DNA from 3 places in the Thauera sinica genome. Region 2 is predicted to be linked to each of the others. Evidence: predicted binding sites of a transcription regulator. Region 2 holds the regulator's gene; each other region holds the start of a gene.
What was found. Region 2 encodes FliA, which starts transcription of late flagellar genes. Its sites were predicted from a motif close to CTAAAGTTNNNNNNNNNNNNGCCGNTA; they were not measured.

Region 1 (10,408 bases), 1.7 Mb from region 2:
CCAGCACCTCGGCGATCTTGCGCCGCGCCACCGACGAGTCGTCTACGAAGAAGACGTTCACCTCGTGGCCGTTGGCGACCGGCGCGATGTTGCCCACCACCGCCTCGCCGAAGGTGTTCGCGAGAATGGTCTCGACGTCGAGGATGGATACCAGGCGCCCGTCGTCGAGCTGGGTGATGGCGGTGATGAAGCCCGAGGTGCCGCTGGCCAGGTTCTCCGGCGCATGCACCTTGTCCCAGTCCACCCGCACGATGCGGTCGACCGCCTGGACCAGGAAGCCAAGCGTGTGCTTGCTGTACTCGGTCACCATCATCGCCCCGCCGGATACGACGGCGCGGCCCAGGCCGAGCACCGTGTTCAGCGACAGCACCGGGATCACGTTGCCGCGCAGCGAGATCAGGCCCTCCATGCCGTGCGGCATGTTGGGCGTGCGCGTGATGAAGGGCGTGCGCGACACTTCGCGCACCTTGAACACGTTGATGCCGAAACACTCGTCCGTGCCGAGCGAGAACAGCAGCAACTCCATGCGGTTGGAACCGGCGAGCCGCGTCCGGCCATCGACCGACTCGAACAGTTCGCTGTCGTCCTGGGCGTCGGAATTCAACATGATGCGTGCCTCAATTCTCTTCCCGAGCCGCATCGCCGGCGGCAAGCAGGCGGCCGATCGTCTGTGCGAGCCGCTGCGGCTCGAACTTCGATACGTACTCGTCGACACCCACGGAACGGCCGAGCTGCTGGTTCGACATGCCCGACAGCGAGGAATGCATGATCACCGGAATGCCCTCGAAGCGGCGGTCCGACTTGATGTGCTTGGTGAGGATGTAGCCGTCCATCTCCGGCATCTCGACGTCGGTCAGCACCAGGCTGACGAAGTCCTTGATCGCACGGCCGTGGGCCTGCGCATGGGCGGCGACCTTCTTCAGTTCCTCCCACGCCTGCCGGCCATTCACCGAGCCGATGTGGCGCACGCCCATGGCGTCGAGCGTCTGCGAGATCTGCCGGCGCGCCACCGACGAGTCGTCGGCGAAGTACACCGTGTGGGCGTCGGCGCCGGGCAGGTGGACGATCTCCCTGAAGAGCAGTTCGTCGTCGTAGCGGGTGGTTTCGGACAGCACGCGCTCGACGTCAAGCATCATCACCAGCCGGTTGTCTGCCAGCTCGGTCACCGCCGTCACCAGCCCGCCCATCTTGGCGACCAGCATGCCGGGCGGTACGCGCATCTGCGACCAGTCCAGGCGCAGGATGGTGTCGACGTTCTCGACCAGGAATCCCTGGGTATGGCCGTTGTATTCGGTGACGATCATGATGTCGCGCGCGCCGCCGCCGATGCCCACGTAGCTGGCAAGGTCGACCACCGGCACCAGTTCGCCGCGCAGGCTGACCATGCCCTGCACCGCGGAAGGCATTTCGGGCGCGGCGGTGATCGCGGGCGTGCGCATCACTTCGCGGACCTTGAAGACGTTGATGCCGAAAGTCTCGCGCCGCCCGGTGCGCTCGTCGACGCCGAGCGTAAACAGCAGAATCTCCAGCTTGTTGGTACCCGCAAGCCGGGTGCGCGCGTCGATGTTCTTCAGTAGATCGGACATTTGGTTCTTCCGCCTGCGCGCCGCCGATGCGGATGATCGGCGGGGACCACCTGATTATCGGCCGATCGCTGGCGGACTTGAGGAGGCGGATCACCCGGGCCGGACGGACCCGGGCAAGGATCACGCCGGCGGCTGCGGAACGGGGCGTGCGGCTTCCGCCTTCGCAGCCTCGCTGCGCAACGCCTCCTCGGCACGCTTGTTGAGCACGATGATGCTGATGCGCCGGTTGATCGGGTCGAGCCGGTCGTCGCGGTTCAGGTGCATGGTGTCCGCCAGGCCCACCACGCGCACCACCTTGCCCGCCTCGAGGCCGCCGGCGACGAGTTCGCGGCGCGCGGCGTTGGCGCGGTTGGCCGACAGTTCCCAGTTCGAGAAGCCGCGCTCCCCGCCGGCGTACTGGCCGGAGTCGGTATGGCCCGACAGGCTGACGCGGTTCTCCACGTCGTTGAGCGCATGGCCGATCGCCCGCAGCAGGTCGCGCGAATAAGGGCGCAGCTCGGCACTCGCCGACAGGAACATCGGCCGGTTCTGCTCGTCGACGAGCTGGATGCGCAGGCCCTCGTTGACGATGTCGATGAGGATCTGGTTCTTGAACTGGCGCAGCGTGGTGCTGGCTTCGATCAGGGCCTCGATCCGCCCCTGCAGATCGATGAGCTTCGCCCGTTCGCGCCGCATCTCGCCCTCCTCGCTGCTGCCGGTCGCGCCGGGGGCATCCCGCTGCACGTGGCTGGTCGCCGCATCCAGGTTGATCGCGCGGGTCGACTCCTTGTCGCCGCGCCGCACCTGGCCGACCGAGCGGCTCAGATCCTCGCCGCCGCCCTTGATGATGCTCGAACTGTCGCCCGAGCCCTCGCCCCCCTGCATCGCCACCTTGAGCGGATTCTGGAAGTAGTCCGCGATGCCTTCGAGGTCGCCCTGCGCGGTGGAGCCCAGCAGCCACATCAGCAGGAAGAAGGCCATCATCGCGGTGACGAAGTCGGCATAGGCGATCTTCCAGGCGCCGCCATGGTGTCCGCCGCCGCCCTTCTTGATGCGCTTGACAACGATGGGCTGCTGAGTGTCGTCGCTCACCGGACGGCCCTCCCCGCAGGAGCACGCCCTTCGGGCTGCCGGACCGAAGCGCTCGCCGCCATGCCCCGGCCGGCCGCGCCCGGCGCGGCGGAAAGGTCAGGAAGGCCGTAGCCGGCAGGCCGGAACGCGGGGTCCATCGTCAGCCCTTGCGGTTCTTGATTTCCTGCTCCAGCTCGGCAAAGCCGGGCCGGTCGGTCGAATACAGCACCTTGCGTCCGAACTCCACCGCCACCTGCGGCGCGTAGCCGTTCATGCTGGCGAGCAGCACCACCTTCACGCACTGGTAGATCTTGCCGCCTTCTTCCACGCGCTGCTCGAGCTGGCTGGCGACCGGCCCCACGAAGCCGTACGCGAGGAGAATGCCGAGGAAGGTGCCGACCAGCGCACCGCCGATCATCTTGCCCAGCACGGCCGGCGGCTGGCCGACCGAACCCATCACGTTCACCACCCCCATCACCGCGACCACGATGCCGAAGGCGGGAACCGAGTCGGCCAGCTTGGACACGAGGTGGGGCGCGGTGTGCGCCTCCTGGTGGTGGGTCTCGATCTCGATGTCCATCAGGTTCTCGATCTCGAAGGCGTTCAGGTTGCCGCCCACCATCATGCGCAGGTAGTCGGTCAGGAACTCGATGACGTGATGATCCGACGTGACGCCCGGATACTTCGAGAAGATCGGGCTCGAATCCGGGTTCTCGATGTCGTTCTCGATCGACATGAGCCCCTCCTTGCGCACCTTGGCCAGGATCTCGAACAGCATGGCCAGCAGATCGACATAGAGCGCCTTGTTGTAGGGCGAGCCCTTCAGCGCCATCGGCAGCGCGGCGACGGTCGCCTTGAGCGCCTTCGGTCCGTTGCTGGCGACGAAGCCGCCTATCATCAGGCCGAAGATGGCGAGGTACTCCATCGGCACCCACAGGGCGCCCAGGCTGCCATGCACGGCATAGGTACCGACCGATGCTGCCAGGATGATGACGTAGCCAATGATCAGGAACACCGCTCACTCCACCGAAGGCCCCGGAAAGGGGTGTCGCATCAATTTAACGTCGCGCCCCGCGCAAACTTGAACGCCGCACCGGCGCCGGACGCACAAAAAAGACGGGCTGTCCGCAACGCGGACAGCCCGTCGGTACCAAGCGCCGGCGGCGGTCAGGCGACCGCGGCGGCACGCGCCCTGCGCGCAGCCGGGCGACGCGACTTTCCCGCCCGCGACGGCATGTTGCAGAGGCCGCAGACGTAGGCGTGGGTGGGATCGTAGGCGTGCGCGACGTAGTGTCCGCCGCAGCAGGTGCACCTGGCCATCTGCAGCAGATCCGCGTCGAAGAAGCGCACCAGGGTCCAGGCGCGGGTCAGGCTCAGGACCGGCTCCATGCCCTCGGCGTCGATGTGGTCGAGGTAGAGGTGATAAGCCTTGATGGTCGCATCCAGCCCGGTGATGCCGGCGCGCTGCCCGTAGAAGCGGTGCAGCCCCATGAACAGGGACGCGTGCACGTTCGGCTGCCAGGTCATGAACCAGTCGGTGGAGAAGGGCAGCATGCCCTTCGGCGGCGATGCGCCGCGCACCTCCTTGTAGATCTTGAGCAGCTTCTCGCGGCTGAGCCGGGTCTCGACCTCAAGCATCTGCATGCGGGCCCCCAACTGCACCATTTCCACCGCGCGGCGGATGTCCTGCGCCTCGTCGATGACACGCTTGTTCTTCATCCTAGGCTCCTCAGGCCGCCTCTTCCGCCGCCCTGCCCGCCGCGATGATCGCAGCATGCAGGCTGGCGCTGGCGGCATCCCGCCCCTCGCCGCTCATCAGACGGGCCAGGTCCGCGTCGTCGAAGCGGAAGCACGGCATCAGCATCTGGTTGCTGGCGAGCTTCACCAGCTTCGCGGCAGACAGGTCGCAGATCAGGTCGGCGAACTTCTCGCCGATGCCCAGCCTGTACAGCGCCGTGGCACGGTCGCTGCGCAGCATCTGCTGGGCGAGCATCAGATAGGCAAGGTTCAGTTCCCGTATCTCGACCTGAAAATCGGGGCGGCTCATGAATTCTGCTCCCTGTCAGGGATCAACGTGGCGCAAGTTAAAGTAATTTCTAGCTTGCAGCAAGTTACAAATTCACGTCGCCGCGACACGCGTCGCACGAAAGCAACACCCGGAGAGACGGCCCGGACCGTCCGTTCAGTCGCCGTCCGCCTCGCGCTGCAGCGCGGAAACGCGGTTGCGTCCGCGCTGCTTGGACAGGTAGGAGCCGCGGTCGGCGCACTTGATCAGCGCGTCGAGACTGCCCGTCCGGCCGTCGCGGGCCGCCACGCCGATGCTGACCGTGATCCTCAGTTGCGGGCCGCCGGTCTCGATCCTCAGCGCTTCGGCCGCCGCCCGCAGGCGCTCCGCGCAGTGGCAGGCCGCGCCGAGGTCGGTGTCGGGGCAGATGACGAGGAACTCGTCGCCCCCGGTCCTGCAGATCACATCCTGCGCGCGCAGCACGCCGCGCAGCGCATCGGCGCACTGGCGCAGCACCATGTCGCCGACGTCGTGGCCATGCGCGTCGTTGAGCTGCTTGAGGCCGTCGAGATCGATGATCATCGCCGACAGCGGCCGCAGGTTGCGCGTGACGGCGATCCATTCCTGCTGCAGGCGGTCGAGCGCATAGCGGCGGTTGGGGAAGCCGGTCAACGCGTCGGTCATCGCCACTTCCTCGAGCCGGCGGTTGCTGATCGCCAGCTCCGCGGCAAAGCGCCGGATCTCCTCGCGCTCGCGTTCGAGTTCCAGTTGCATTCCGACCATGCGGCGCGCCGCACGCAGCCTCGATGCCAGCAGCACCGGCCTGAACGGCCTGGCGACGAAGTCGTCCGCGCCGGCATCGAGGACCTTTTCGAGCAGGAAGTCGTCCTCGGAGGGAATCAGCAACAGCATGTAGATCGTGCGTCCGAGCCGCGTCTCGCGCAGCGAACGGATGACGTCGATCCCGGCGATGTCCTGCAACTGCCAGTCGACGAGCAGCATGTGCGGCTGCAGATCCACCACCGCCTCGATGCCCTGGCTTCCGCTGTCCGCCTCGAAGACGGTGAGGCGGTCCTGCTCGAGCGCCTGGCGCAGCCGCTGCCGCTCGGCCACGTCGGCAGCCAGCACCAGCACGCGCAGGCTGCCCGGCTGCGCCCCGGCATCGGGAGCCGCCGGCGCGGATGCGTCCGCAGCCTGCGCGAACTCGGCACCCGCGGCCGGCGCCGCGGTCTCGCCTTGCTCGCCGAGCCCGGCAAGCATCTCGAACCTGGGCGCGGCATGGGTTTCGAACTGCAGCAGGCGGCCCCACTCCACCCAGTCGCTCGCCACGCGATCGCAGGCGGCGACGAAATGCTCGCGCGACACTCCGAGCCGCGCGGCCAGCCGCAGCATGGCCGGCATCAGCGCGGCGTGCTCGCTCTCCTCCGCCAGGCAGATCTGCGCCACCGCGCGCGACAGCACGAGCGACTGCACGAGCGCGTGCTCGCGGCTGTTCTCGCGCAAGCGCGCCGTCGCCGGCTGCTCGAAGTGGCGCACCGCCCTGATGACGATTTCAGGCAGCCCCCAGTCCGCGAGCATGGCTGCGCTCAGCGCGCAGTGATCGAGCGCGAACGCCTCCCGCTCGAGATCGGCCTGGCGCACGCCGGCCGAATGCCTGACGGCCGTCAGGATGCGGCCGAACTCCACCGGGTACAGGGTTGCCAGCGCGAGTTCGCCGATACGGGCGAGAAGCCCGACGCTGAATGCCTCGTCGGCGGCCATGGCGCGCACGGGGCGTGCCAGCGCCTGCATGGCGAGGGCCATCAGGAGGGAGGAAGACCAGTAGCGCGTGTAGTCGAAGGCGGTGCAGGCGCCCTTGCGGTAGTTCGACAGCAGCGAGAAACCGAGTGCCATCGTGCGCACCGCCGGCAGGCCGAGCATCATCAGCGCCTCGTGGACCGACACGACGGCGCGCCGCTCGTGGCCGACGAGACCGTTGGCCGCCTTGATGAGCCGGCCGACGAAGGCCGGATCGCCCCTGATGACCCGCGCAAGCTCGCCCATCGACACGTCTTCCACCTGCGTCATGCGGATGATCGCGAGCGCCACACCGCGCGGCGACGGCAGTTCGCCCGTTCCCTTGAGCTGCTCGAAGCGCTTGATGTCGATGAGATTCTGCATGAGGCATGCTCGCGGCGGGATTGACTGGGCCGGCGGCACAATGGCCGGCCGCAGTTTGCGTGAAAGGCGTAAACGGACGGAAAGGGCCGCACTTTAGCGCCCGGCCGTGCTTCCAGCCAGCCGGCGGCGGTCCCGGCGGGGGCGATCCCGGCTAGAATGCCGGGTCAGTCCGTTTCCCGTTTTGCGATGAAGTTCTGTTCCAGTTGCGGCGCCCCGGTCCGGCTCCGCATCCCGAGCGGCGATTCCCTTCCCCGCCACGTCTGCGACCAGTGCGGCACGATCCACTACCGGAATCCCAAGGTGGTGGTCGGTGCGCTGGCCGAATGGGAAGACCGCATCCTGCTGTGCCGGCGGGCGATCGAGCCGCGCTACGGCGCCTGGACGCTGCCGGCCGGCTTCATGGAGAACGAGGAAAGCACCGCGCAGGCCGCGGCGCGCGAAACCTGGGAAGAGGCGTGCGCGCACATCGAACTCGGCGCCATGTACACGCTGATCGACGTGCCCCACATCAGCCAGGTGCACATCATCTACCGCGCGCGGCTGCTGGATCTGGATTTCCGCCCGGGCGACGAGTCCCTCGAGGTCGCGCTGTTCGGGGAAAAGGACATCCCCTGGGACCGGATCGCCTTCCGCACCATCGCCCTGACCCTGCAGCATTACTTCGACGACCGGCGCAAGGGCGCGTGGCCCTTCCACAACCTGGTGATCGGCGCCCCGCCGGCACCCGGACCGCGGCCCTGAGCCGCTGCCCGCCCGGGGTTGAGCCCCCCTGGGCGGAAGCGGATAATCCGGCCGCGTCATTTCCGGCTTGCGGACCATGAGCAGCTATCTCTTCGTCATTCTCGGCGCGGTTCTGGTGAACAACGTCGTCTTCGTGCGCATCCTGGGCCTGTGCCCGTTCATGGGCGTGTCGAAGAAGCTCGAGACCGCGATCGGCATGGGCGCCGCGACCACCTTCGTGCTGACGGTGGCATCCGGCAGCAGCTACCTGATCGACCACTACCTGCTGCAGCCCTTTGATCTCGCCTACCTGCGCACGCTGGCCTTCATCGTGGTGATCGCCGCCATCGTGCAGATGACCGAACTGGTGATCCAGAAGACCAGCCCGGTGCTGCACCAGGTGCTGGGGATCTACCTGCCGCTGATCACGACGAACTGCGCGGTGCTCGGCATCCCGCTGCTCAATGTCGGGCTCGGGCACGGCCTGCTCGAATCGCTGCTGTTCGGCTTCGGCTCGTCGATCGGCTTCACCCTCGCCCTGGTGCTGTTCGCCGGCATCCGCGAGCGGCTCGACGGCGCCGACGTGCCGGCCCCGTTCAAGGGCACGGCGATCGCGATGATCACCGCCGGCTTCATGAGCCTGGCCTTCATGGGGTTCACCGGGCTGGACCGCTTCCAGTAATCCATCGTGCCGCGAGGCCGCCCGCCGCGCCGCATCGCGGCGCGGGTGCACAACGACAAGAGTTCCCGCATGCTTTCAGCCCTTCTCGTCATGACCGGCATCGCCATCGTGCTTGGCGCAGCGCTGGGTTATGCCGCGATCCGCTTCAAGGTCGAGGGCGACCCGCTGGTCGGGAAGATCGACGCCATCCTGCCGCAGACCCAGTGCGGCCAGTGCGGCTATCCCGGCTGCAAGCCCTATGCCGAGGCCATCGCCCGGGGCGAGGCCGGGATCAACCAGTGCCCGCCGGGCGGCGAGGAAGGCATCCGCAAGCTGGCCGACCTGCTGGGGCGCGAGTTCAAGCCGCTGTCGGAAGAGCACGGCATCGAGAAGCCCAGATCGGTCGCGGTGATCGACGAGCAGACCTGCATCGGCTGTACGCTGTGCATCCAGGCGTGCCCGGTCGACGCCATCGTCGGCGCGGCCAAGCAGATGCATACCGTGGTGGACAAGCTCTGTACCGGGTGCGAGCTGTGCGTGGCACCCTGTCCGGTCGATTGCATCAGCATGGTGCCGGTCGCCGAGACGGTGCAGACCTGGAAATGGAAATACCCGGTGATCGAGATCAGGAAGGCGGCATGATCGGGCGCCTGTTCGGTTTTCGCGGCGGCATCGAGCCCGATGCGCACAAGAACGAATCCGCCGGCGCGGCGATCCGCCGGGCGCCCCTGCCCGGCCGCCTGGAGGTTCCGCTGCGCCAGAGCACCCGCGCCACCGCGCGCTGCATCGTGCGGCCCGGGCAGAAGGTGCTCAAGGGCGAACGCATCGGCGATCCGGAAGGCGTCCTCGGCACGGCGGTGCATGCGCCGACTTCGGGCACCGTGGCGGATGTCGGCCGCTACGCGATGGCCCACCCCTCCGGCCTCGAGACCCGCTGCGTGGTGATCGAGCCCGACGGCGAAGAGCGCTGGATCGACCATGCTCCATTCGACTACCGCAACCGTTCCCGCGGCGACGCGCTCGCCTGGCTGCGCGACTGCGGCATCGTCGGCCTGGGCGGCGCCACCTTTCCCGCCCACGTCAAGCTCGGCAGGGGCGAGGGCATCGACACCCTGGTGCTGAACGGCGCCGAGTGCGAGCCGTGGATCACCTGCGACGACCGGCTGATGCGCGAGCGCGCGGCGGACATCCTCGCCGGCGCGCTGATCCTGCGGGATCTGATCGGCGCGCGCGAACTCGTCGTCGGCATCGAGGACAACAAGCCCGAGGCGATCGCCGCCATGCGCGCCGCGGCAGGCGCGGCCACGGGCGTCGGCGTGGTGCCGGTGCCCGCGCGCTATCCCGCCGGGGGCGAGAAGCAGCTCATCCGGGTACTGACCGGCATCGAGATTCCGTACGGCAAGCTGGGGGCGGACTACGGCGTGCAATGCTTCAACGTCGGCACCGCATACGCGGTGTATCGCGCCATCGTGCACGGCGAGCCGCTGATTTCGCGCATCGTCACCCTCACCGGCAACGTCGAACACCCCGGCAACTGGGAAGTGCTCGTCGGCACGCCGATCGACGACCTGCTGCGGCTGGCCGGCCCGCGGCCGGACACCGACCGCTACCTGATGGGCGGCCCGATGATGGGCTTCGCGCTGCCGCGCCTCGACGTACCGGTCGTGAAGGGCAGCAACTGCATCATCTGTGCGTCGCCGGCGCTGTTCCCGCCGCCGATGCCGGAGCAGCCCTGCATCCGCTGCGGCGAGTGCGCCCGGGCCTGTCCGGCCGAACTGCAGCCCTTCGAACTCTACTGGTTCAGCCGCGCCAGGAACTTCGGCAAGGCCCAGGAATACCATCTGTTCGACTGCATCGAGTGCGGCTGCTGTGCCTACGTGTGCCCGTCGCACATTCCGCTGGTGGACTACTACCGCTTCGCCAAGAGCGAGATCTGGGCGCGCGAGCGCGACAAGTCGGCGGCCGACCAGGCGCGCGAACGCTTCGAGTTCCGCAATTTCCGCCAGGAACGCGAAAAGGAAGAGAAAGCGGCCAGGCTCGCCGCCAAGGCTGCCGAGACGCACGCCAGGATCGCGGGCGAACCCGCCGCCGACGCGGCCGCCACTCCGTCCATCCAGGCCGCCGCCGACGACCCCAAGAAGGCCCTGATCGCCGCCGCATTGGCACGCGCCCAGGCGCAGAAGGCGGCGGTCCGGCCCAGGAACGTGGACGACCCGAGTCCCGGCA
Region 2 (10,408 bases):
GTTGACCAGCAGCCCCATGGCGGCGATGGCGATCGCCTGCTCGTAGTGGATGGGGGTGGGAGAAATCAGGCGTTCGATGGACTGGTAGAGCATCAGCGCGGCGACGCCGACCAGGAAGAGCGCGCTGGTGTAGCCTCCGAGGATCTCGATCTTCCACGTGCCGAACGCGAAGCGCCGATCGTGGGCGAAGCGGCGGGCGGCGCCGTAGGCGAGCAGCGACAGTCCGAGCGCCAGCGCGTGGGAACTCATGTGCCAGCCGTCGGCGAGCAGGGCCATCGAATTGAAGACATATCCGCCGACGATCTCGGCCACCATCATCGCGGCCGTCAGCAGGACGGCGCGCCGGGTGTTGCGTTCCGCGAGCGGATTGCCCTCGTCGAAGACGTGGCTGTGCTTCCAGTCGCCGGTGGCCGTCGAAGATGGCATGGCTGCTCCCGCCCAAATGTTAACTCAATATACTATACCCCAGTATATATACGAGGAAGGAGGAAGGTGCCGATGGCGCATACCATCCGAGGCCAGAAGCAGTTGCTGACGCGGGTACGCCGCATCAAGGGCCAGGCCGAAGCGCTGGAGAAGGCGCTGGGCCAGGAGGCCGAGTGCTCGGCCATCCTGCAACAGATCGCGGCGATACGCGGCGCGGTGAACGGGCTCATGGCCGAAGTGCTGGAAGGCCACATACGCGAACACCTGGGGCGGCCGGACGCCACGCCGCAGGAGCGGGCCGACGACGTGGAGCAGGTCGTGAGCGCCCTGCGCTCCTACATGAAGTGAGACCGGGCGGCGACGCAACCGGCTTTTCGATCATGGCGAGACTCATTCTTCTCAACAAACCCTACGGCGTGCTGTGCCAGTTCACCGATGAAGCCGGCAGGGCGACGCTGAAGGACTACCTGCCGGTGCCGGACGTGTATGCGGCCGGCCGGCTCGATACCGACAGCGAGGGGCTGCTGCTGCTCACCGACGACGGCGCGCTGCAGCACCGCATCGCCGATCCGCGGCACAAGCTGCCCAAGACCTACCTGGTGCAGGTCGAGGGCGAACCGGATGAAGCCGCGCTGGCCGCGCTGCGGCGCGGCGTGGATCTGGGCGATTTCCACACCCGGCCGTGCGAGGCGCGGGTGGTGGCGGAGCCCGGCTGGCTGTGGCCGCGCGACCCGCCGGTGCGATTCCGCAAGACGGTGCCGACGGGCTGGCTCGAGATCGTGCTGCGCGAGGGCAGGAACCGGCAGGTGCGGCGCATGACGGCGAAGGTCGGCTTTCCCACGCTGCGCCTCTTGCGGGTGGCGATCGGGCCGTGGCGGCTCGGGGAACTGCTGCCGGGGCAGTGGCGGGAGGTGCCGGCGGCGGATGCGGCCGCAGGCCGGGAGCAGCCCGCGGGGCTCGCGGCGGGCGCGGCCCCGGCAGGCCGGCGCGCGCCTCGTGCGGCGGGGCGGGCAGAGGCGTCCCGGCGCGGCCGGACGCGCTAGAATCCGCGCCATCCTTACGCATCGGACTTCGGAAACGGCACATGGGCAGTCTTTCTCGCTTTGGACGGCGCGCGATCGCCGGTGGGATCATCGCAGCCGCGCTCGCGGCATCGGCGCGGGCCGATCTGCCGCTGGCCGAGCTTGGCGCCGGCATGTACCGCATCGAGGCCGAAGTGGTCAACACCTTCCAGACGCGGCAGACGGGGTTGATGAACCGCCAGACCATGCCGCCGCAGCGGGGCATGGTGTTCGTGTTTCCCGAGGACGCGATGCACTGCATGTGGATGCGCAACACCTACCTTCCGTTGTCGGTGGCTTTCCTCGATGCGCAGGGCAGGGTGCTGAACGTCGAGGACATGCAGCCGCAGACCGAGGACAACCACTGCGCGGCCGGCGCGGCGCGCTATGCGCTCGAGATGAACATCGGCTGGTTCCGCGAGCGCGGCGTGAAGCCGGGCGACACCATCCGCGGCATCGGCCGCCTGCCCGCAGCGCGCTGACCGGGGCGCTGCGCGCAAGGGGCCCGAATAGCGGGGCTTTCTCCCGGCTTATCGGGCGCTGCCGCACGGCAGGCCGCCGCCATAATCTCCACACGCCGCCTCGCGTCCGCATCCGCCGGGACGCGGCGGGCGGCAACCGGAGCCGGCCGTGGCCGAAGAAAGCGATCTCGAGAAGACAGAAGCGCCATCGCCACGACGGCTGGAACAGGCGCGCGAGGAAGGGCAGGTCCCGCAGTCGCGGGAGCTGTCGACCTTTCTCGTCACGATGACCGGCGCGGCGTCGCTGTGGATGATGGGCGACTGGATGGCCACGCGCATGCTCGCGCTGGTGCGCCATGCCTTTGCCTTCGAGCGCGAGGTTGCCTTCGACCACGTGCTGATGCTCGATGCGCTGCGGGGGCAGCTCGAGGGCGCGCTGTTCATGCTGACGCCGCTGTTCGTCGTGCTGCTGGTGGCCGCGGTCGCGGCGCCCATCCTGCTCGGCGGCCTGGTGTTCGCGCCCAAGGCGCTGGGGCCGAATTTCGGCCGGCTGAATCCCATGCAGGGCATCGGCCGCATGTTCTCGCTGCACGGCCTGGTGGAGATGGTTAAGGCCATCCTGAAGTCGCTGCTGGTGGGCGGCGTGGCGGCGGCGGTGCTGTGGAACAACAAGGATCACCTGTTCGATCTCATGGTCGAGCCGCTGGAGGTCGGCATGCCCGACTTCGCCAACACGGTGGCGTTCGCCGCGCTGCTGATCGTCTCCAGCCTCGGCCTGCTGGCGCTGATCGACGTGCCGTTCCAGCTCTGGCAGTACCACAGCAAGCTGCGCATGACCAAGGACGAGGTCAGGCGCGAGAGCAAGGAGCAGGAGGGCGATCCGCAGATCAAGGGCCGCATCCGCGCGATGCAGCGCGAGATGGCGCGCCGCCGCATGATGGCGCAGGTGCCCAAGGCCGACGTGGTGGTGACGAACCCGACGCACTTCGCCGTGGCGCTGAAGTACGACGCCGACAGGATGGGTGCGCCCGTCGTCGTCGCCAAGGGGCGCGGCGAGCTTGCGCTGAAGATCCGCGAGATCGCCGGGGAGAGCGACGTGCCGCTGCTGGAGGCGCCGCCGCTGGCGCGCGCGCTGTACGCGCACTGCGAACTCGACGCGGCGATTCCCGCAGCGCTGTACACCGCGGTGGCCGAGGTCATGGCCTACGTCTATCAGCTCGACGCCTGGGCGGCCGGCGGCGGGCTGCCGCCGCAGGTGCCGACGAACCTGCCGGTGCCCGAGGACATGGACCCGGGCTCGCCCGACGAATGACCCGTCCCCGCACGCCATCATGAACATCCGACCCGGGGCCTGAGGCATGGCCAGCAACGACACCCTCAACATCCGCCAACTGCTGACGCCGGCCAACCTGCGGCCGCTGGCGGCGCCGCTGCTCATCATCATGATCCTGTCGATGATGGTGCTGCCGCTGCCGGTGTTCCTGCTCGATGTGTTCTTCACCTTCAACATCGCGGTTTCGGTGATGGTGATGCTGGTGGCGATGTACTCGAGGAAACCGCTGGATTTCTCGGTGTTTCCCACCGTGCTGCTGATGACCACCCTGCTGCGGCTGTCGCTCAACGTCGCGTCGACGCGCATCGTGCTGATGCACGGCCACTCCGGCCCGGACGCGGCGGGCAAGGTGATCGAAGCCTTCGGCCACTTCCTCGTCGGCGGCAACACCGCGGTCGGCATCGTGGTGTTCGTGATCCTCACCATCATCAACTTCGTCGTCATCACCAAGGGCGCCGGCCGCATCGCGGAAGTGAGCGCACGCTTCACGCTGGATGCGATGCCCGGCAAGCAGATGGCGATTGATGCCGACCTCAACGCCGGCCTCATCGACGACAAGGAAGCCAAGCGCCGGCGCAAGGAGATCGCGCAGGAATCCGACTTCTACGGCGCGATGGACGGTGCCTCAAAGTTCGTGCGCGGCGATGCCGTCGCCGGCATCCTGATCCTGGTGATCAACATCGTCGGCGGCCTCTTCGTCGGCGTCGTGCAGCACGACATGGCGGTGGGCGACGCGGCGCACAACTACACGCTGCTGACGATCGGCGACGGCCTGGTGGCGCAGATCCCGGCACTGATCATCTCGGTGGCGGCGGGCCTGGTGGTGTCGCGCGTCGGCGACGACGGCGACATCGGCGGCCTGGTCATCGGCCAGTTGTTCTCCAACCCGCAGGTGATGCTGCTCACCGCGGCCATCATCGGCGTGCTCGGCCTCATCCCGGGCATGCCCAACCTCGTCTTCCTGCTGCTCGCTTTGTCGCTGGGGGCGCTGGCGTGGACGCGGCGCAAGAAGATGGCCGAGGAGGCGGTGACGGCCGCCGCGGCGCAGCCGGCGGCACCTGCCGCCGCGGCTCCCGAGGCGCAGGAAGCGAGCTGGAACGACGTGGCGCCGGTGGACGTGCTCGGGCTGGAGGTGGGCTACCGGCTCATCCCGATGGTCGACAAGGCGCAGGACGGCGAACTGCTCAAGCGCATCCGCGGGCTGCGCAAGAAGTTCGCCCAGGAGGTGGGCTTCCTGGCCTCACCGGTGCACATCCGCGACAACCTCGAACTGCGGCCGAATGCCTACCGCATCGCGCTGAAGGGCGTCGAGATCGGCAGCGGCGAGGCGTATCCCGGACAGTTCCTCGCGATCAACCCCGGACGGGTGTCGGGCACGCTGCCCGGCCGCGAGACCAAGGACCCGGCCTTCGGCCTGCCGGCGGTGTGGATCGAGCCCGCCCATCGCGAGCAGGCCCATGCCCTGGGCTACACGGTGGTCGATGCGAGCACGGTGGTCGCCACCCACCTGAACCACCTCATCCTCAACCACGCCGCCGAACTGCTCGGCCGCCAGGAGACGCAGGCCCTGCTGGACCACATCGGCAAGGATGCGCCCAAGCTGGTGGAAGACCTGGTGCCCAAGCTGCTCCCCGTGTCCACCGTGCAGCGCGTGCTGCAGAGCCTGCTCGAAGAAGGCGTCAACATCCGCGACATGCGCAGCATCATCGAGGTGCTGGCCGAGCATGCGCCGCGCACGCAGGACCCGGCGCAGCTCACCGCGCGGGTGCGCGAGGCGCTGGGCCGTGCGATCGTGCAGTCGCTGTTCCCGGGCAATGCCGAGGTGCAGGTCATGGCGCTCGAGCCGGGCCTGGAGCGCATCCTGATGCAGGCGATGACCTCGGGCGGCGACGGCGGGGTGATCGAGCCCGGCCTGGCCGACACGCTGCTGCGCCAGACGGCGCAGATCGCCCAGCGCCAGGAAGACATCGGCCTGCCGCCGGTGCTGCTGGTGCCGGCGCAACTGCGCATGCTGCTGTCGCGCTTCCTGCGCCGCGCGGTGCCTTCGCTGAAGGTGATCTCCAACAACGAAGTGCCCGAGTCGCGCACCATCCGCGTCACCGCGATGATCGGCGCGCAGGGCTGAGCCGCGGCCGGTTCTTCGCGCATCGGGTCTTCCGGTCCCGCTGGAATTGGCGGGGGAAAGGACCCTTTTTCGGGCCTCGTCGCCACAGCCCGGCTGGCGATAATCCCCTTCAAGCTGCGGCCGGCGTCCGGCCGCCGGGAGAGACGCCATGAACGTGAAACGCTATTTCGCCCCCACTGCACGCGAGGCCCTGCGCACGCTGAAGGAGGAACTCGGTCCGGAAGCCATCGTGCTGTCGAACCGCGCGGTCGAAGGCGGCGTCGAGATCGTGGCCCTGCCCGGCGACGCGGTCGGCGCGCTGCAGGCTGCCGCCGCCAGGGCGCGGACCGGTGCCGCGGCTGCCGCGCCCTCGCAGCCGGCGATGCCGCAGCCCGCAGCCCGGCCCGCGACCGCGCCGGCCGCGGACGACGCCGATGACGATTTCCGCGTCAGCCTGTCCGACCTCGCGGCGAGCGCGCGGCGCGGACAGGCGAGCGCCGCCCGCGCCGCGGCCGAACCGGTGATCCGCCCCTTCGATCCGCCGCGCATCGAGACGCCGGATTTCCTGCTCGCCGCCCAGGCGGCCACGGCGGCCCGTCCGCGCCCGGCCGCCACGCCCGAGGCGCCGCAGGCGTCGGTCGCGGCCGAGAGCCGCGTGCGCGAGCTGCAGGAGGCCAATGCCCGCCTGATGGAAGAACTCACCGGCATCCGCGGCATGATCGAGCGCCAGCTCGCCGGCTTCGCCTGGGGCGACACGCGGCGCCATGCCCCGTCGCGCGCCGCCGTGATGGGCGAACTGCTGGAAGCCGGTTTCTCCGCGGATTCGGCGCGCAGGCTGGCCGAAGTGATCAAGGACGGTGCCACGCCGGCCGAAGCCCGGGCATCCGTGCGCAAGGCGCTGGACAGCCTGCTGCGCGCCCGCTCGGGCGCGGACGACCTGATCGAACGCGGCGGCACGTATGCGCTGGTGGGGCCGACGGGGGTCGGCAAGACCACCACCGCCGCGAAGCTCGCCGCCCGCTGCGTCGTGCGCCACGGCGCCGGCCGGCTCGCGCTGGTCACCACCGACGGCTACCGCATCGGCGCGCAGGAGCAGTTGCGCATCTACGGCCGCATCCTCGGCGTACCGGTGTTCGCGGTGCGCGACGGCGCCGAACTGCGCCAGACGCTGGCCGGCCTGCGCGACAAGCACATGGTGCTGATCGACACGATGGGCATGAGCCAGCGCGACCGCATGGTGTCCGCGCAGGCCCGCATGCTGAACGAGGCCGGCGAGGTGCGCCGGCTGCTGCTGCTCAACGCCACCTGCCGCGGCGACACGCTCGACGACGTGGTGCGCGCCTACCGGGGCGGCGACCTGGCCGGCTGCATCGTCACCAAGGTGGACGAGGCGGCCTCGCTGGCGCCGGCGGTCGACGTGGCGATCCGGCGCAAGCTCGACATCCTGTTCCTGGCCAACGGGCAGCGCGTGCCGGAGGATCTGCACCTGCCCAACCGCGCCTATCTGCTGCACCGCGCGATGCGCGAGCAGGCGGCGGAATCGCCCTGGCATCTGCACGACGACGAAGCCGGCATGATGCTCGCGGCGGCCGGCGCGGGAGCCTGACATGGCCGATGCGCGCGAAGACCAGGCGGCCGGGCTGCGCCGGCTGTTCCGCCGGTCGCCGCCCCAGGTGGCGGCCCTGTATTCGGCCGGCCGGCTGCGTGCGGAGAACGCGGTGATGGCCGCCCACCGCATCGCCGGCCATGCCCTGCGCGTGCTCGTCATCGACGAGGCCGAAGGGGAGGCCGGGCTGGGCGGCGCGCTCGGCCTGGGTGCCGGGCCGGACCTGCTGCAACTGCTCGACGGCCGCACCCTGCTGTCGTCGGTGGTGCAGCCGGTGCCGGGGCTGCTCGGCCGGGTTCCGGCAGCAGCGGCGGCGCTCACCCTGCCGCTGCTCGACGATGCGCGGCGGACCTGCCTGTTCGAGGCCCTGCGCATCCTGCATCGCCATGCGGGGTTCGTGCTGATCCACGCCGACGGCGCCGCCGCCGCCGAGCCTTCGGCTCTCGTGCATGCCGCGCCGCGCCGCCTGCTGGTGGCGGAGGCGAGCGCCTGCGGTGCCACCGAGGCGTACCAGGCCATCAAGCAACTGGCTGCCGGCGGGGCGGGTTCGGTCGACGTCGCGGTGTGCCGTGCGCGCGGTAGGGCCGATGCCGCCGCCTTCTTCGCCAGCCTCGACACGCTGGTGCGCCGCCATGTCGGCGTGCCGCTGGCCTGGCTCGGCGAAGTCGAGCGCGACGACCTCGCGGCCGGGCTCGCCCGGCCTGTGCTGGCCGCACGGCCCGGCCGGCCCGCGGCGCCGGCCGCGCGGCGATACACCTCGTGGGCGCGGCTGCCCGCCTGCGGCACGGCGGACGCGCGGTCGCACGGATGACAAGCCTGACCGCCGCCGCTGGTAATGCCTGCGACAGTGCGGGAGAATGCAGTCCCGCAATCAGGATGGCGGTGGCGAGTGCGCCTTCCCGCCGCAACAGGACACACAGGCCGACCGGATGTACGACGCAGCAGGAAAACTCGACAAGGGGCACCTCGTGGAAGCCTATGCGTCGCTGGTCAAGCGCATCGCGTTCCAGTTGATGGCGAAACTGCCGGCGAGCGTGGACGTCGATGACCTGATCCAGAATGGAATGATCGGGTTGCTGGATGCCATCGGCCGTTACGAAGAGGGCCTCGGCGCGCAGTTCGAGACCTACGCGGTGCAGCGCATCCGCGGCGCCATGCTCGACGGCCTGCGCGAGAACGACTGGCTGCCGCGCAGCCTGCGCCGCGACATGCGCCGCATCGAGGCCGCCATCCACGCGCTCGAGCAGCAGCACGGCCGCCCGCCGTCGGAGACGGAGCTGGCCGACTCGCTGGGCGTGCCGCTCGCCGAATACCAGCAGATGCTGCAGGACGCGCGCGGCCATCAACTCGTCTATTTCGAGGATTTCGCCGAGGGCGATGGCGAGGACTATTTCGAGCGCCACCTCGGCCAGCCGGAGGCCAATCCGCTCGTCATCCTCGAGGATGCCGACATGCGCGCCAATCTCGTGCGCGCGATCGACGACCTGCCCGAGCGCGAGAAGCTGGTCATGGGGCTGTACTACGACGAGGAACTGAACCTGCGCGAGATCGGAGAGGTGCTGGGCGTGACCGAGTCGCGCGTCTGCCAGCTCCACAGCCAGGCAGTGGCCCGCCTGCGCGCGCGGGTCCTCGGCGTCGGCGCCCCGGCCGGCAGCGGTGCGCGCCGCGGCCGCCCGCCGAAAAGGCCGGCGCAGATCTGATGCGCAAGGGATGAAGGGGCCGCTCGCGCATGGATAGCATCAGCCTGGTCGGCGTCACCCTCGGCCTTGCCGCCATCCTGGTCGGCCAGTCGCTGGAAGGCGGGCACATTTCTTCGCTGCTGCAGCCGACCGCCTTCATGATCGTGGTCGGCGGCACGCTGGGCGCCGTCATGCTGCAAAGCCCGCTGCGTACCTTCGTCGAGGGCGTGCGCATGGTGCGCTGGGTGTTCGTGCCGCCCGCCGTCAGCCACGAGGAGATCATCACCCAGGTTTCCGGCTGGAGCCAGATCGCACGCAAGGAAGGGCTGCTGGTGCTGGAGAACCGGGCCACGGCGGTTGGCGATCCCTTCATGCGCAAGGGGCTGCAACTGCTGGTCGACGGCGTGGAACCCGGCCGCCTGCGCGAGGTGCTGGAGGTGGAGATCGGCGTGTGGGAAGCGCAGATGCGGCAGGCGGCGCGGATCTGGGAAGGCGCGGGCGGCTATGCGCCGACGATCGGCATCCTCGGCGCGGTGATGGGGCTGATCCACGTGATGGAGAACCTCACCGATCCGTCCAAGCTGGGCTCCGGCATCGCCGTGGCCTTCGTCGCGACCATCTACGGCGTGGGGCTGGCCAACCTGGTGTTCCTGCCGATCTCCAAGAAGCTGATGTCGCACATCTCCACGCTGGCGACGATGCGGGAGATGTTCGTCGATGGCATCGTCGGCATCGCCAACGGCGACAACCCGCGCATCGTCGAGAGCCGCATGCGCGGCTACGTGGCCTGACCGGCCCGGCACGCCGCGGCGACAGGAGCGAGATCTTCCATGGTTCGTCGGGACAGGCGCGAGCGCAGGAAGGACGTGGAGCAGGACAACCACGAGCGCTGGCTCGTGTCCTATGCCGACTTCATCACCCTGCTGTTCGCCTTCTTCGTCGTGATGTATTCGCTGTCGTCGGTGAACGAAGGCAAGTACCGCGTGCTGTCGGACTCCATGGTCCAGGCTTTCCGCAACATCAACCTGAACGACAGCGGGCAGCAGATCGTCGTGCAGCCGATCACCATGGCGCCGGCCACGCCGTCGACGCCGGAACAGGAGGCGCAGCGCCGCGACAACGCGCAGCGGCTGCGCAGCATGGCAGACGAGATCCGGCGCGTGCTTTCGCCGCTGACGCGCGACGGGCAGGTCAATGTGTCCGAAGGCGCCTTTGGCATCAGCGTCGAGATCAACGCCAGCCTGCTGTTCGCGCCGGCGGAGGCGGTGCTCGGCGCTGACGCGGCCGCCGCGCTGCGCTCGGTGGGGCAGGTGCTGGCGCCGGCATCCTTTCCGATCACGGTCGAGGGGCATACCGACAACCGGCCGATCTCCACCGTGCGCTTTCCGTCGAACTGGGAACTCTCGGCGATGCGCGCGGCCTCGGTGGTGCGGCTCTTCATCGAGACGGGCGTGTCGCCCGACCGGCTCACCGCCACCGGCTACGCCGACCAGCGCCCGGTGGCGCTCAACGGTACGGAGGAGGGGAGGGCGCGCAATCGCCGCGTGACCATCCTGATCGAATCGCGCACGGCCGACGCTGCGCCCGGCGCGCCGGGCCAGATCGCGCCGGACGATCCGATCAGCGCCATCCTGCCGCCTGCTCCTGCTCCCGCGCCGGCCGAACCGGCGACCGGGCCGGCGCCGGACGCCGCTGCGGCTACCGCGCCGCAATAGCGCGCCGGGAGGCCGGCGCGGGA
Region 3 (10,408 bases), 2.3 Mb from region 2:
TTCGATCACCGAGGCTCGCTCGCGAGGGCTGGCGCCGCGCTGCAGCGCGGCGCGGTAGTGCGCGAGCACCGCTTTGGTGAGCGCCTCGGCTGCTTGTGTGGTGAGGCCCCCGGTATAGCAGGCGATCAGCCGGACGAGGGCGATGTCGCCCAGGCTTGCGGCGTCCCAGAAGTTGGGGTCGGCGGTGTTGTGGCGGGTGACGATCTCGGCAAGGCGCGTGGCATCCTGCTCGCAGCGCGACAGCCAGTCGGCGCGTTCTTTCGCATCCTGCGACAGGCCGGCGAGCAGGCAGGCGGTGGCCCAGTTGGTGAAGCCGTAGGCCGTGCTGCGCTGGCGGCGCTCGAAGGCGCGCTCGTAGTAGCCGGCCATGCGCCGCAGCGCTTCGCTGCGGCGGTCCGACTCGATCTCGATCAGCGCCAGGCGCTTGCAGGCGCTGCCGAGCAGGCTCAGGCGTTCCTCGGTGGTGCCGACCGGCAGCAGGTTTTCCAGGCTGCCGATCGCCGCGTTTACGGCTGCGACCAGTGCCGCGCGCTCTTCCGCCGGCAGCGGGTCGGCTTCGCCGCGCGCCAGGCACCGCTGGGCGGCATCGCGGACGATGTAGTTGGCGCGCTGTTCGGCCGCGCGCAGCGGGCAGATGCCGCGGTCGGCGTCGAGCGCCCTGTGCAGCCAGGCCATGGCCTCGCTCCAGCGCCGCGCTTCGCCCCAGGCGAAGCCGATGGCGGCGCAGACCTCGGCGAGCTGCAGCCAGTCGTCGCGCTGGCCGTCGGGGATGCGTTGGAGCATCGCCTCGATGGTGTCGGGTGCTTCGTCGTCGGGGCTGCCCGCCTGCAGGCTGCGGGCGAGATTGTCGAGGTCGGCAACCAGTTCCGACCACGCGGCATAGGGCACCCGCCGCTGCGGACGGGCGGCGGCGTCACGCCGCAGGCGGAAGTCCGGGTCGCCGTAGCACTGGTAGGCGCCCCAGGTATTGACGCCGGGGAAGCGGCGCCAGGTTTCCTCTCGCGCCGCGCGTACCGCCTCGCCGAAGGTTTCGCCGGCGAGCATGCGGCCGTAGAAGGTCTCGGCGAAGGCCAGCGCGGCGCCGTCGTCCACCGCCCAGCCGGCGGCGACCACCGCGCGCACGCCCATGCGGATGAACTGCACGCCGAGGTTGGCCGCCAGGGCGCCGCGGTCTGGCGGCAGGGCGGCGGCCGTCCTGCCGAGGTGGCAGCAGTTGATGAACACGAGTTCGGGCACCCAGCGCATCTGCTCGATATCGCCGGGAGTCAGGAAGACCTCCTTGCCGATCACCATGCCGGAGATCTTGCGTGCCGCGGGCTTGACGGCCCCCGCCTGCGTCCCTGCGGCGGCGGGCGGCTGCGGGATCTCGTATTCGTGCACGCCGTGGCCGGCCAGATGCAGGATGCGCCAGGCGTCGCGGTGCAGGTTTTCGATGATGGCGTCGGTGCCCCGGTCGATGCAGTCGGTCACGCGGAATTCGCCGCCGGACAGCAGGTCGGCGACGCGGCGCGCCTCGTCGCGCGCGCCCTGCAGGTCGCTGAACTTGTCCCAGCCCTGCAGGTCGGGGTGGCCGATCACCAGCGCGCGCGCTTCGAAGGCGTGGGCCGGGCGCGGGCGGAAGGTCTGCGTCTTGAGCTGCCGCACCAGGCCGCAGGCCACCGCCGCCGGGCGGCCGTTGTCGCTCCAGCGGTCTTCCAGCAGTTCCCAGGGGTAGCGGGCCGAGTGCTCGTCGACCAGCAGCACCAGGTCGCGCTGGTGCGGGGCCGTTTCGCGCAGGCGCAGCGGCAGCAGCATCTCGAACAGCGTGCGTGCGGCCTCCGGATTGGCCTTCGCCGATTGCGAGGCGGCGCGGATGAAGGCCTCGGCCAGCGCCAGTTGTCCGGTGGACAGGGTTTCCTCGGCGCGGGCGCGGTCGGTCGCGAACACGAAGCGCAGTACGTCGCGGCGGTCTTCGTCCTCGGCGATCTCGAGGCGGTGCCACCATTCGGGCGCCTCGTCGAAGCGGACCCGGCGGTGGCCGCCGACGCCGGCCTTGATCTGGCGCGCCGGCCAACTCACTACCGCCGCCAGTTCGCCGTCGCCCAGGATCTGCGCCAGACCGGCGGCGGCATTGATCGCCACGTCCTCGAACAGCTCGATGAACTCGATCTCGTCTATCGTCACCTGGCCGTCCAGCTCGGCTTCCATCAGCCGCGCGTTGGCGGCGACCGCGCCGCGCAGCATGGCGTCGAGCGAATCGCGCACCGGCATGCCGCCGGCGCCGGTGCCCACCAGCAGGCAGGACACGGAGGCACGGCGCGGACCGCCAGTGCGGTCGAAGCGGTCGTCCGCCCACTGCGCCACCTGCAGCGCGTAGTCGAGCAGCGCGGCGCGGGTCGCGGATTCGAGCAGGCCGGGGGTGAGTTCGCCGACCTGGCCCAGGCCAATGACGATGGCGCCGCCCGGCCTGCCTTCCGCGCGCGGATGGAAGAACAGCGCGTGCGTCTGCAGGCGGCCCGGGTACAGGCCGAGGAAGTGGCGGCGCGACAGCGCGTCGCCGAGCCGCCGGTCCAGCACCTTCTCGGCGCTGACGATGGTGTCGCCCAGATAATGGCCGACCAGCACCGGATGGCGGGCATAGGACAGGTCGCCGTGGCGGATGCTCACCGTGATGGTGGGGATGGGCGGGCGATCGTCTTCCGCGGCGGGCAGGTTGCCGCCGAAGCCGAGCCGGGGGATCTCGCGCTCGCCGGGTATGCCGTCGGCGGGCGGGGTGGGCTGCAGCACGAAGGTCGCGCCTTCGCCTTCGGCGGCGCGGGCGCGTGCCGGCGGCGTGGCGGGCAGCCGCGTGGTGGCGCCGGTCTGCAGCAGTTCGAGATAGGCGGCGAAGGCGCGCTTCTGCGTGCATAGCGCATCGTGCGCGGTGTCTGCCACGTACCAGGTGGGAACGCCGTGCAGCCGGCCGGAGGCCCAGCTCACCGTGCCGTCGCCTTCGCGCGTGGCGAGGAATTCCAGGCGCTTGCTGCCGTGGCGGCCGAGGGTTTCGTCCATCACCAGCCGGTAGTCGATCACGGTGGCCGGCTGGCAGCCGGCGACGTAGCACATCAGCGGATCGGGAGCGGCCCGGCGCAGGCGCCGCCAGGTCCGCGTCGCGTCGCGCAGGCGGGTGGCGCCGGCGGTCTTCCAGCGGGCGCGGGTTTCGGTACGGATCGTCTCCCAGCGTTCTGGCTCCGCGAAGGCGAACCCTTCGTCGTCGAACGGCAGCAGTTCGAGCAGCCCCGGGTAGTCGCGCACGATGCCGATGATGTCGTCGGTGTCCCGGGTGAAGTCGAGCAGGGCCAGCTTGGCCAGGGTGGGGTTGAAGCCGGTGAGCCAGCGCACCGCCTCGTGCGAGCCCAGGTTGGGCGTGCCCAGCATCAGGAAGCGGCTGTTGGGCAGGCGCCGCACGCGCTCCCAGAGCGCCGCGCCGGCGCCGCCGTCGGCGATCATCGCGCGCACCACCAGGCCGCCCATCGAATGCGCGACGAAGTGCACCGGCTGGCCCTGCCGCTCGGCCCGCGGCAGCCAGTCGGCCAGGCGCCGGGCGAGTTCCGCCGCGGCTTCGGTGATCGACAGGCGCCAGTCGTAGGGGAATATTTCCACCCGGTGCGTGTGGGACAGGAATTCCAGCAGCGGGCCGTAGAAGTCGTCGAGCAGATCGACCGGGGCGACGTTGCGCGCATCGCTCGCGATCTTCTTCAGGCCGCCGCGCAGCAGCGTCCAGTAGTCGAGCCAGACGCGCTCGCCGCCCGCAGACAGCCCGCTGCCCAACGTGCCCGGCAGCACGATCGCCAGCGGCCGCAACGCATCGCCTTCCTGGCTGCGCTGCACGGCGCCGCGCCAGCGCGGCTCCGCCCGCGGCGCGGCCTCGATCGGCAGGAAGCCGCCGGCTTCGCCCTCCGTGCGGGTCAGGCCGGCTTCCAGCCACTGGATGCTGCGGGCGTTGCTGAAGTAGCAGAAGTGATTGACGTCGGCGCCCTTGTCTTCGCGGAAGCGCGCCCCGCCCGGCGGGCGGCGCAGCCCGCCGGACATCGAGCCGGTGTTCACCACCAGGTCGTGGTCGGCGCCGTAGAACCAGTCGGTGGCCACCAGCTTGATCTTCTGCCACAGCGAGTCGCCCTCGATGTCGCCGGCGATCACGCTGAGGTCCGCGGTGGTGACGAGTTCGGGGTGATGCAGCAGCCGCGTCAGCGCCGAGCCAGGCATCATCGCCTCCAGGCCGGGCAGCGTGCGCGGGTCGGTGCGCTCCTTGACCACTGCGAGCAGGAAGTCCAGGCCGTCGCCGAACAGGTCGGTGCCCACCGCCTTGCCGGCGAGGAAGCCCAGCATCGACAGCCAGCGGTCGAGCCGGCCGGAAGCCAGCGTGGTGCCGCGCGCCGGGCAGGCGACGCGCACGAAGCGCTGCACCGCGATGTCGCGGCTGCGCAGCGTCTTCAGCAGCTTGACGAGGCGCGCGCCGTCCTTGCGGTAAGCCTCGTCGCGCGCCTTTTCCTCGTCGGCGTCCAGCGGCGACAGGCCCAGTTGCGGCGCGATCGTGCGGTCGGTGCGGAACACGGCCTCGAGCATCTCGGCGGTCAGCAGTTCGGCGGCACTGCCGCTGCCGGCCAGGCACAGCAGTTCGCCCACCAGGCCGCCGCGCGAGTGGCTGGCCAGATGCAGTTGCGTGCCCTTGGGCAGGGATTCGGCGAGTGCCAGCGCGTTCTCGATCGGGCTTTCGGTGAGCGTGCGGTGCTCGAAGGCGAACACCCGCTCGCCATAGACCTGCAGCAGGCGCGTGCGCGCCTTCTCGCCGGCTGCGTTGGCCGGGTCCCACAGCTTGCCGAAGCTGCCTTCGCTGCTCGAGGCGGTGCCGTGCAGGAAGAGCAGCACGGGCGAACCGGCGGGCACGGATTCCTTCGCGCCCGGCTTCTCCAGCCTGAACCGGCCGTCCAGCGGGCAGCGGAAGAGGCCGGGCCCGCCCTTGCCGAGCTGCTTGTCCTCGAACCAGGACGACAGCTTGCTCGCCGTCTGCTGCGCCAGGTCCACGCCGAAGAAGTCGAGCACGCGGATGCCCAGGCCGAGCAGGCCGCGTTCGTCGCGCGACGCCGCCGCGCCGCGTTGCGGGGTGACGGCGTCGAACTCCCACGCCTCGCCGCCGTCGCGCGACCGCGACAGCCGGCCGTGCTCGCGGACCAGGCTGTCGGCGCGAGACCACAGCACGAAGCCGTTGTCCAGTTCGATCCGCACGACGTCGTCGGCGGCGACCTGGATCTCGTTGGCCGCGCCGTCGCGCGCGCGCCCGGGAAACAGCCGCCGCGGATCGGATACGCCGACGCCGGCCGACACCTTGGGCGTCGTGGCCTGGCCCTCGGTGCCGCGGATGGTGAAGCTGCGCTGCGCCATGGAAGGACTCCGGTGCGAGGCGCGGCCGCAGGCGGCCGCGAAGCGGGTATTGAATGGAATGCGGCAAGGACGGGCGGTGCCGCGTCCGCGCCGCGGCTATTCGAAGATGCGCATGCGGCGCGCGCTCCGCGTGCCGAAGATCTGCGGTTCCTGCGGCAGCCGGGTGGAGGGCAGGTAGCGGCGGATGGCGGCGTGCCATGCGTCGTAGGTTTCGGGCCTGTCCTGCTTCAGCGTCTTCAGCGCGTAGTAGGTGAAGGCGCCGTTGGGGCGGCCGCCGAAGCCGGTGTCCCAGCTGTATTCCTCGTCGCGGCAGCCGGCCAGCAGCAGGTCGCCGCCGGTGCGGCGCATGCCGCCGATGAGGTTCATCGCGCCGGCGCGCGGCGCGGCGGGCAGCGTGCCGGGCTGCATCCACGCCTGCGGCGGCAGGTAGCGCGGGCGCGGTCCGCCGGGGTCGAGGTCGGCGTCGTCGCCGCGCGTGACCGATCCGGAATGGCAACTGTCGGAGATCAGCAGCAGGCGCACGCCGGCCGCGCGGCGGTCGAACAGGATGCGGATGTCGTCGTCCAGCAGCGGGCCGGCACGGGTGATGTCATACGGGCACAGGGCCTCGTCGCGGCCGTCGGGCTCGTCGCCGTCCTCGTCCTCCACCCAGGTGCCATGCCCCGAATAGGTGAAGACGATGGTGTCGCCCGCCTTCGCGTCGCGGACCAGCGCTCCGATCGCACCGACCATGGCGTCCCGGGTGGCCTCGGCGTCGAGCAGCGTGGTGACGGCGAAGCCTTGCGCCTGGAGGGTGGCGCTCCAGTCGCGGGCGTCGTTGACGCAGCCGGAAAGATCGCTGTCGGTGCCGGGATAGTCGTTGATGCCGATGCACAGCGCTCGCTTGGCCATGGCTCCACTCCTGCGGTGAGGGTACCCGTCCCGGGCAGTCCCGCGGATGACGGGACCATCCAAACATAGCGCATGCTCATGACGATAACCAGCCGCCCGGATGGGGCATATTGGTCCGACATGACTAAAGGATTCCGCGGCGGGGGCCGCTATATACTGCTGCACAATCGACCAATCGTTCAGGCATTTCCGATCCCGCCGGGGAGCGGCGCAAAGATTATGACTCCAGTATCGACCCGGGATCTGAAGGTGGGCATGTTCGTCGCCGAGCTGGACCGCCCCTGGCTGGAGACGCCATTCCTGCTGCAGGGCTTCCTGATCGAGGAGCAGTCGCAGATCGAGCATCTGCAGGCGCTGTGCCAGACCGTCCAGATCGATCGGGGGAAATCCGTCGGCGACTTCTTCACGGCCAGGGTCCATGAGAAGGATGCGCCGCTCGCGGGCCTGCCGCGCCCGGAAAAGCGCGATCCCCCCGACTTCGTCCGCATCGCGCGGGCGGTGCGCCGCGGCGGCACCGGCCGGCGGTCGCGCATGCCGAGCGTGCGTTCGCGCGACGAACTCAGCCTGCTCGAGGAGGAACTGCTCTACTCCGCGCCGGTGATCGAGGACGTGCAGACCAGCCTGCGCGCGCTCACCGCCAGCGTGCAGGCCGACACCGCGCTGGATCTCTCCGAAGTGTCGAAGAACGTCGCCGAGGTCGCCGAGGGCGTGGCGCGCAACCCGGAGGCGATGCTGTGGCTCGCCCGCCTGAAGAGCACCGACGAATACAGCTACGACCATGCGCTGGACGTATCGGTGCACCTGATGGTGTTCGCGCGCTTTCTCGGCCTCCCCAGGGAGCAGGTCGAGGCGCTGGGCGTCGCGGGCCTGGTCCAGGACCTCGGCAAGACGCAACTGCCCAGGGAAATCCTCGCCAAGCCGGGGCCGCTGACGCCGGAAGAACTCAGGCAGGCGCGCTACCACGTGGTGAATTCGCTGCGCATCGTGGCCAGCAAGCCCGGCCTGCATCCGGACACGCTCGAGATCATCGGCCGCCATCACGAACGCATCGACGGCAGCGGCTACCCGCTCAGGCTCAAGGGGCCGGACATCGGCCTGCTGCCGGAACTCGCCGGCCTCATGGACACCTACTGCGCGATGATCCGCGAGCGCTCCTACCGCCGGCCGCTGTCCAGCCAGCAGGCGATCGCCGAGCTGATCCGCCTGCGCGGCGACAAGTTCCGCGACACGCTGGTCGACCAGTTCGTGCAGTGCATGGGCCTGTACCCGATCGGCACGCTGGTCGAACTCAATTCCGGCGAGGTGGCGGTGGTGCTGCAGCAGAACCAGATACGCAGGCTGCAGCCCAAGGTGATGGTGCTGCTGGCGCCCGACAAATCGGTGGAGCGCTATCCGCGCACGCTGGACCTGATGCTGGAGCCGGTGGGGCCGACCGGCGAGCCCTACCGCATCCTCGGCGCGCTTCCGGACGACGCCTACGGCATCGATCCGGCGGAGTTCTATCTTGCATGAGGCCGGCGTGGGCGAGTTCGAGCCTCCGGGGGCGTTGCCGCGCCTGCGCCAGGCGCTGGCCGATCTGGCGCGCATCGCCGGCGGGGCCGACCCCTCGCGCTGCCAGGGGCTGGTCGTGTTCAGCCTCGTGCGCGAGGCCGCGCTGCTGCGGCTGGCGCCCGAGGCCGTCGCGCGCCTCAGCATGCAGATCACCGACCGTCTGCGCGCCGCGCTGCGGCCGGTGGACCGGCTGTACGTGCTCGACGAGTGGGAATGGCTGATCCTGCTGCCCCATCTGCCCAGCAGCGCGCCGGTGCATCTGGCGATGCTGAAGTTCCGCCGCACGTTCTACCAGCCGCCGCTGGCCATCGGCGGCATCGAACTGGGCCTCAACGCGGTGTGCGGCGCGGCGCTCAGCCCCGAGCACGGCGAGGACCCGCTGCATCTGGTGCAGTCGGCGCGCATCGCCGCGCTGGCCGCGTCGCAGAACGGCGAGTGGGTCGCGCTGTACGACCCCTGCATGGAGCAGGAGAGCGTCGCGCAGCGCAGCCTGGTCACCGAACTGCAGCACGATCTCGCCGACAACGCGCTGGCGCTCTTCCTGCAGCCGCAGGTGGAGGTCGCCACCGGCCGCTGCGTACATGCCGAAGCCCTGCTGCGCTGGCAGCGGCACGGCGGCGACTGGGTGCAGCCGCCGCTGATCATGGCGACCATCGAGCGCGGCGGCCTGCGCCACACCTTCAACCGCTGGCTGTTCCAGACCGCGGCGCTGACGCTGGCGCAACTGCGCGATGCCGGCGTTCCGGTCGACCTGTCGATCAACGTCACCGCGAACGATCTGCTCGACCCCGAGATGCCGGACCTCATCGCGCAGGCGCTCACGCTGTGGCACCTGCCGCCGCAGCGGCTGTGCGTGGAGATCACCGAGACGGTCGCAGTGGAGGAGTCGCAGGAGGTCGCCGACGTGCTGCATCGCCTGCGCAGCCTGGGCGTGCGGCTGGCCATCGACGACTTCGGCACCGGCTACGCCGGCATGAGCTACCTGCAGCAACTGCCGGTGCATGAGGTGAAGGTCGACCGGCGCTTCGTCATGCCGATCGCCGAATCTCCGCGCGACCGCGAGATCCTGCGCTCCATCACCGGGCTGGCGCGCACGCTGGGCCTGCGCATCGTCGCCGAGGGCGTCGAGACGCGCGAGGTGATGGATCTGCTCGGCGAACTGGGCTGTACTTCGGCGCAGGGCTATCTGCACGGCCGCGCGCTGCCGCTGCATCAGTTCATCGCATGGTGGCACGCGCACGAGGGCGGCGAGGGCTGACGTCCGGCAAGGCCGCCCGCATGCGCTGAATCCGGTCTGGCGGCGGGGGATGCGCTCCGCGTCCTGCGCAACTCGACCTCGCTTCGCTCGGGACTCGGACAGTGCTCGCCCGCTCCGCGCATCCCCCGCCGCCAGACCTGCCGCGCCGCAGCCTCCGGATGGCTGCATGACCCTTCGTGCGATTGCCCTGCCGCGTGCCGTGGCCTGAGCACGGCGCCGGCTTGGTAACATCGCGCCCATGCCCGCATCCGCTTCCGCCATCGTTCCCGCGCCCGCCGCGATCCGCCCGCCGTTCCGTCCCCGCTCGCCGTCGCCGGCGAGGTCCGTGCCATGACCGCGCAGCTCCCTCTGGGCCTGCGCGACGTCGCGGCGCTCGGCCAGATCTTCACGCCCGAACCGGTGGTGCGGGCGATGCTCGCGCTGCGCCGCAACCGCGGCCGCGTGCTCGAACCCTCGTGCGGCGACGGCGCCTTCCTGCGCCACCTGCCCGGCGCGGTGGGGCTCGAACTCGATGCCGACCACTGCCCGCCGGGCGCGCTGGCGATGGATTTCTTCGCCTACCCGCAGCACGAGCGCTTCGACACCATCATCGGCAATCCGCCCTACGTGCGCTTCCAGGACATCGGCGCCGCCACGCGCGGGCTGATCGAACGCGCGCCGCAGCCCTGCGGCCTCGACGGCCGCGCCAACCTCTACCTCTTCTTCATCGAGAAGTGCCTGCGCCACCTGCAGCCGGGCGGTGAACTGATCTTCATCACGCCGCGCGACTTCCTGAAGGCGACCTCGGCGGTGAAGCTCAACCGGCGGCTGTTCGGGGACGGGACCATCACCGACGCGATCGAACTCGGCGACGCGCGCGTGTTCCCCGACGCCGTGCCCAACTGCCTGATCTGGCGCTTCGAGAAGGACTGCTCCGCGCGCACGATGCGCCACGCGCAGATCGGCGCCGGCGACGACCTCGCCGCCGGCCTCGCCGCGCCGAACTGGCAGACGCGCCATTTCGTGGAATGCGCCGGCCACCTGATGTTCACCCGCGGCGACTATCCGCTGCGGCTGTCGGACGTCGCCTTCGTCAAGGTTGGCGCGGTGTCGGGCGCGGACGAACTGTACGTCGACGATGCGCATGGCACCCGCGACTTCGTCTGTTCCTCCACCGTCAGCACCGGCCGCACGCGGCGCATGATCTGGACCGAACCGGACAGCCCGCCGCCGCCCGTGCTGCTGCCGCACAAGGCGCGCCTGCTGCAGCGCAAGGTCACCCGCTTCGACGAGTCCAACTGGTGGCAGTGGGGCCGCGTGCATTTCCGC

Region 1: the regulator FliA is predicted to act here: its motif matches at 3,696-3,722, upstream of motA (flagellar motor stator protein MotA).
Region 3: the regulator FliA is predicted to act here: its motif matches at 6,417-6,443, upstream of CCZ27_RS17570 (cyclic di-GMP phosphodiesterase).

Annotation. Positions count from the first base shown of each region.
Region 1 covers NZ_CP023439.1:2,872,773-2,883,180, forward strand. The annotation lists gene CCZ27_RS12385 (chemotaxis protein) at 1-607, opposite strand, end outside; gene CCZ27_RS12390 (chemotaxis protein) at 618-1,586, opposite strand; gene motB (flagellar motor protein MotB) at 1,707-2,657, opposite strand; gene motA (flagellar motor stator protein MotA) at 2,797-3,651, opposite strand; gene flhC (flagellar transcriptional regulator FlhC) at 3,804-4,355, opposite strand; gene flhD (flagellar transcriptional regulator FlhD) at 4,366-4,683, opposite strand; gene CCZ27_RS12415 (diguanylate cyclase) at 4,819-6,801, opposite strand; gene CCZ27_RS12420 (NUDIX hydrolase) at 6,988-7,542, shown strand; gene rsxA (electron transport complex subunit RsxA) at 7,619-8,203, shown strand; gene rsxB (electron transport complex subunit RsxB) at 8,273-8,824, shown strand; gene rsxC (electron transport complex subunit RsxC) at 8,821-10,408, shown strand, end outside.
Region 2 covers NZ_CP023439.1:1,144,981-1,155,388, forward strand. The annotation lists gene dmeF (CDF family Co(II)/Ni(II) efflux transporter DmeF) at 1-426, opposite strand, end outside; gene CCZ27_RS05015 (metal/formaldehyde-sensitive transcriptional repressor) at 499-774, shown strand; gene CCZ27_RS05020 (pseudouridine synthase) at 807-1,469, shown strand; gene CCZ27_RS05025 (DUF192 domain-containing protein) at 1,511-1,969, shown strand; gene flhB (flagellar biosynthesis protein FlhB) at 2,118-3,260, shown strand; gene flhA (flagellar biosynthesis protein FlhA) at 3,307-5,406, shown strand; gene flhF (flagellar biosynthesis GTPase FlhF) at 5,555-6,991, shown strand; gene CCZ27_RS05045 (MinD/ParA family ATP-binding protein) at 6,993-7,802, shown strand; gene CCZ27_RS05050 (RNA polymerase sigma factor FliA) at 7,921-8,691, shown strand; gene CCZ27_RS05055 (flagellar motor protein) at 8,721-9,461, shown strand; gene motD (flagellar motor protein MotD) at 9,501-10,385, shown strand.
Region 3 covers NZ_CP023439.1:4,010,964-4,021,371, reverse strand. The annotation lists gene CCZ27_RS17580 (DUF7379 domain-containing protein) at 1-5,400, opposite strand, end outside; gene CCZ27_RS17575 (caspase family protein) at 5,497-6,291, opposite strand; gene CCZ27_RS17570 (cyclic di-GMP phosphodiesterase) at 6,511-7,803, shown strand; gene CCZ27_RS17565 (putative bifunctional diguanylate cyclase/phosphodiesterase) at 7,796-9,100, shown strand; gene CCZ27_RS17560 (Eco57I restriction-modification methylase domain-containing protein) at 9,431-10,408, shown strand, end outside.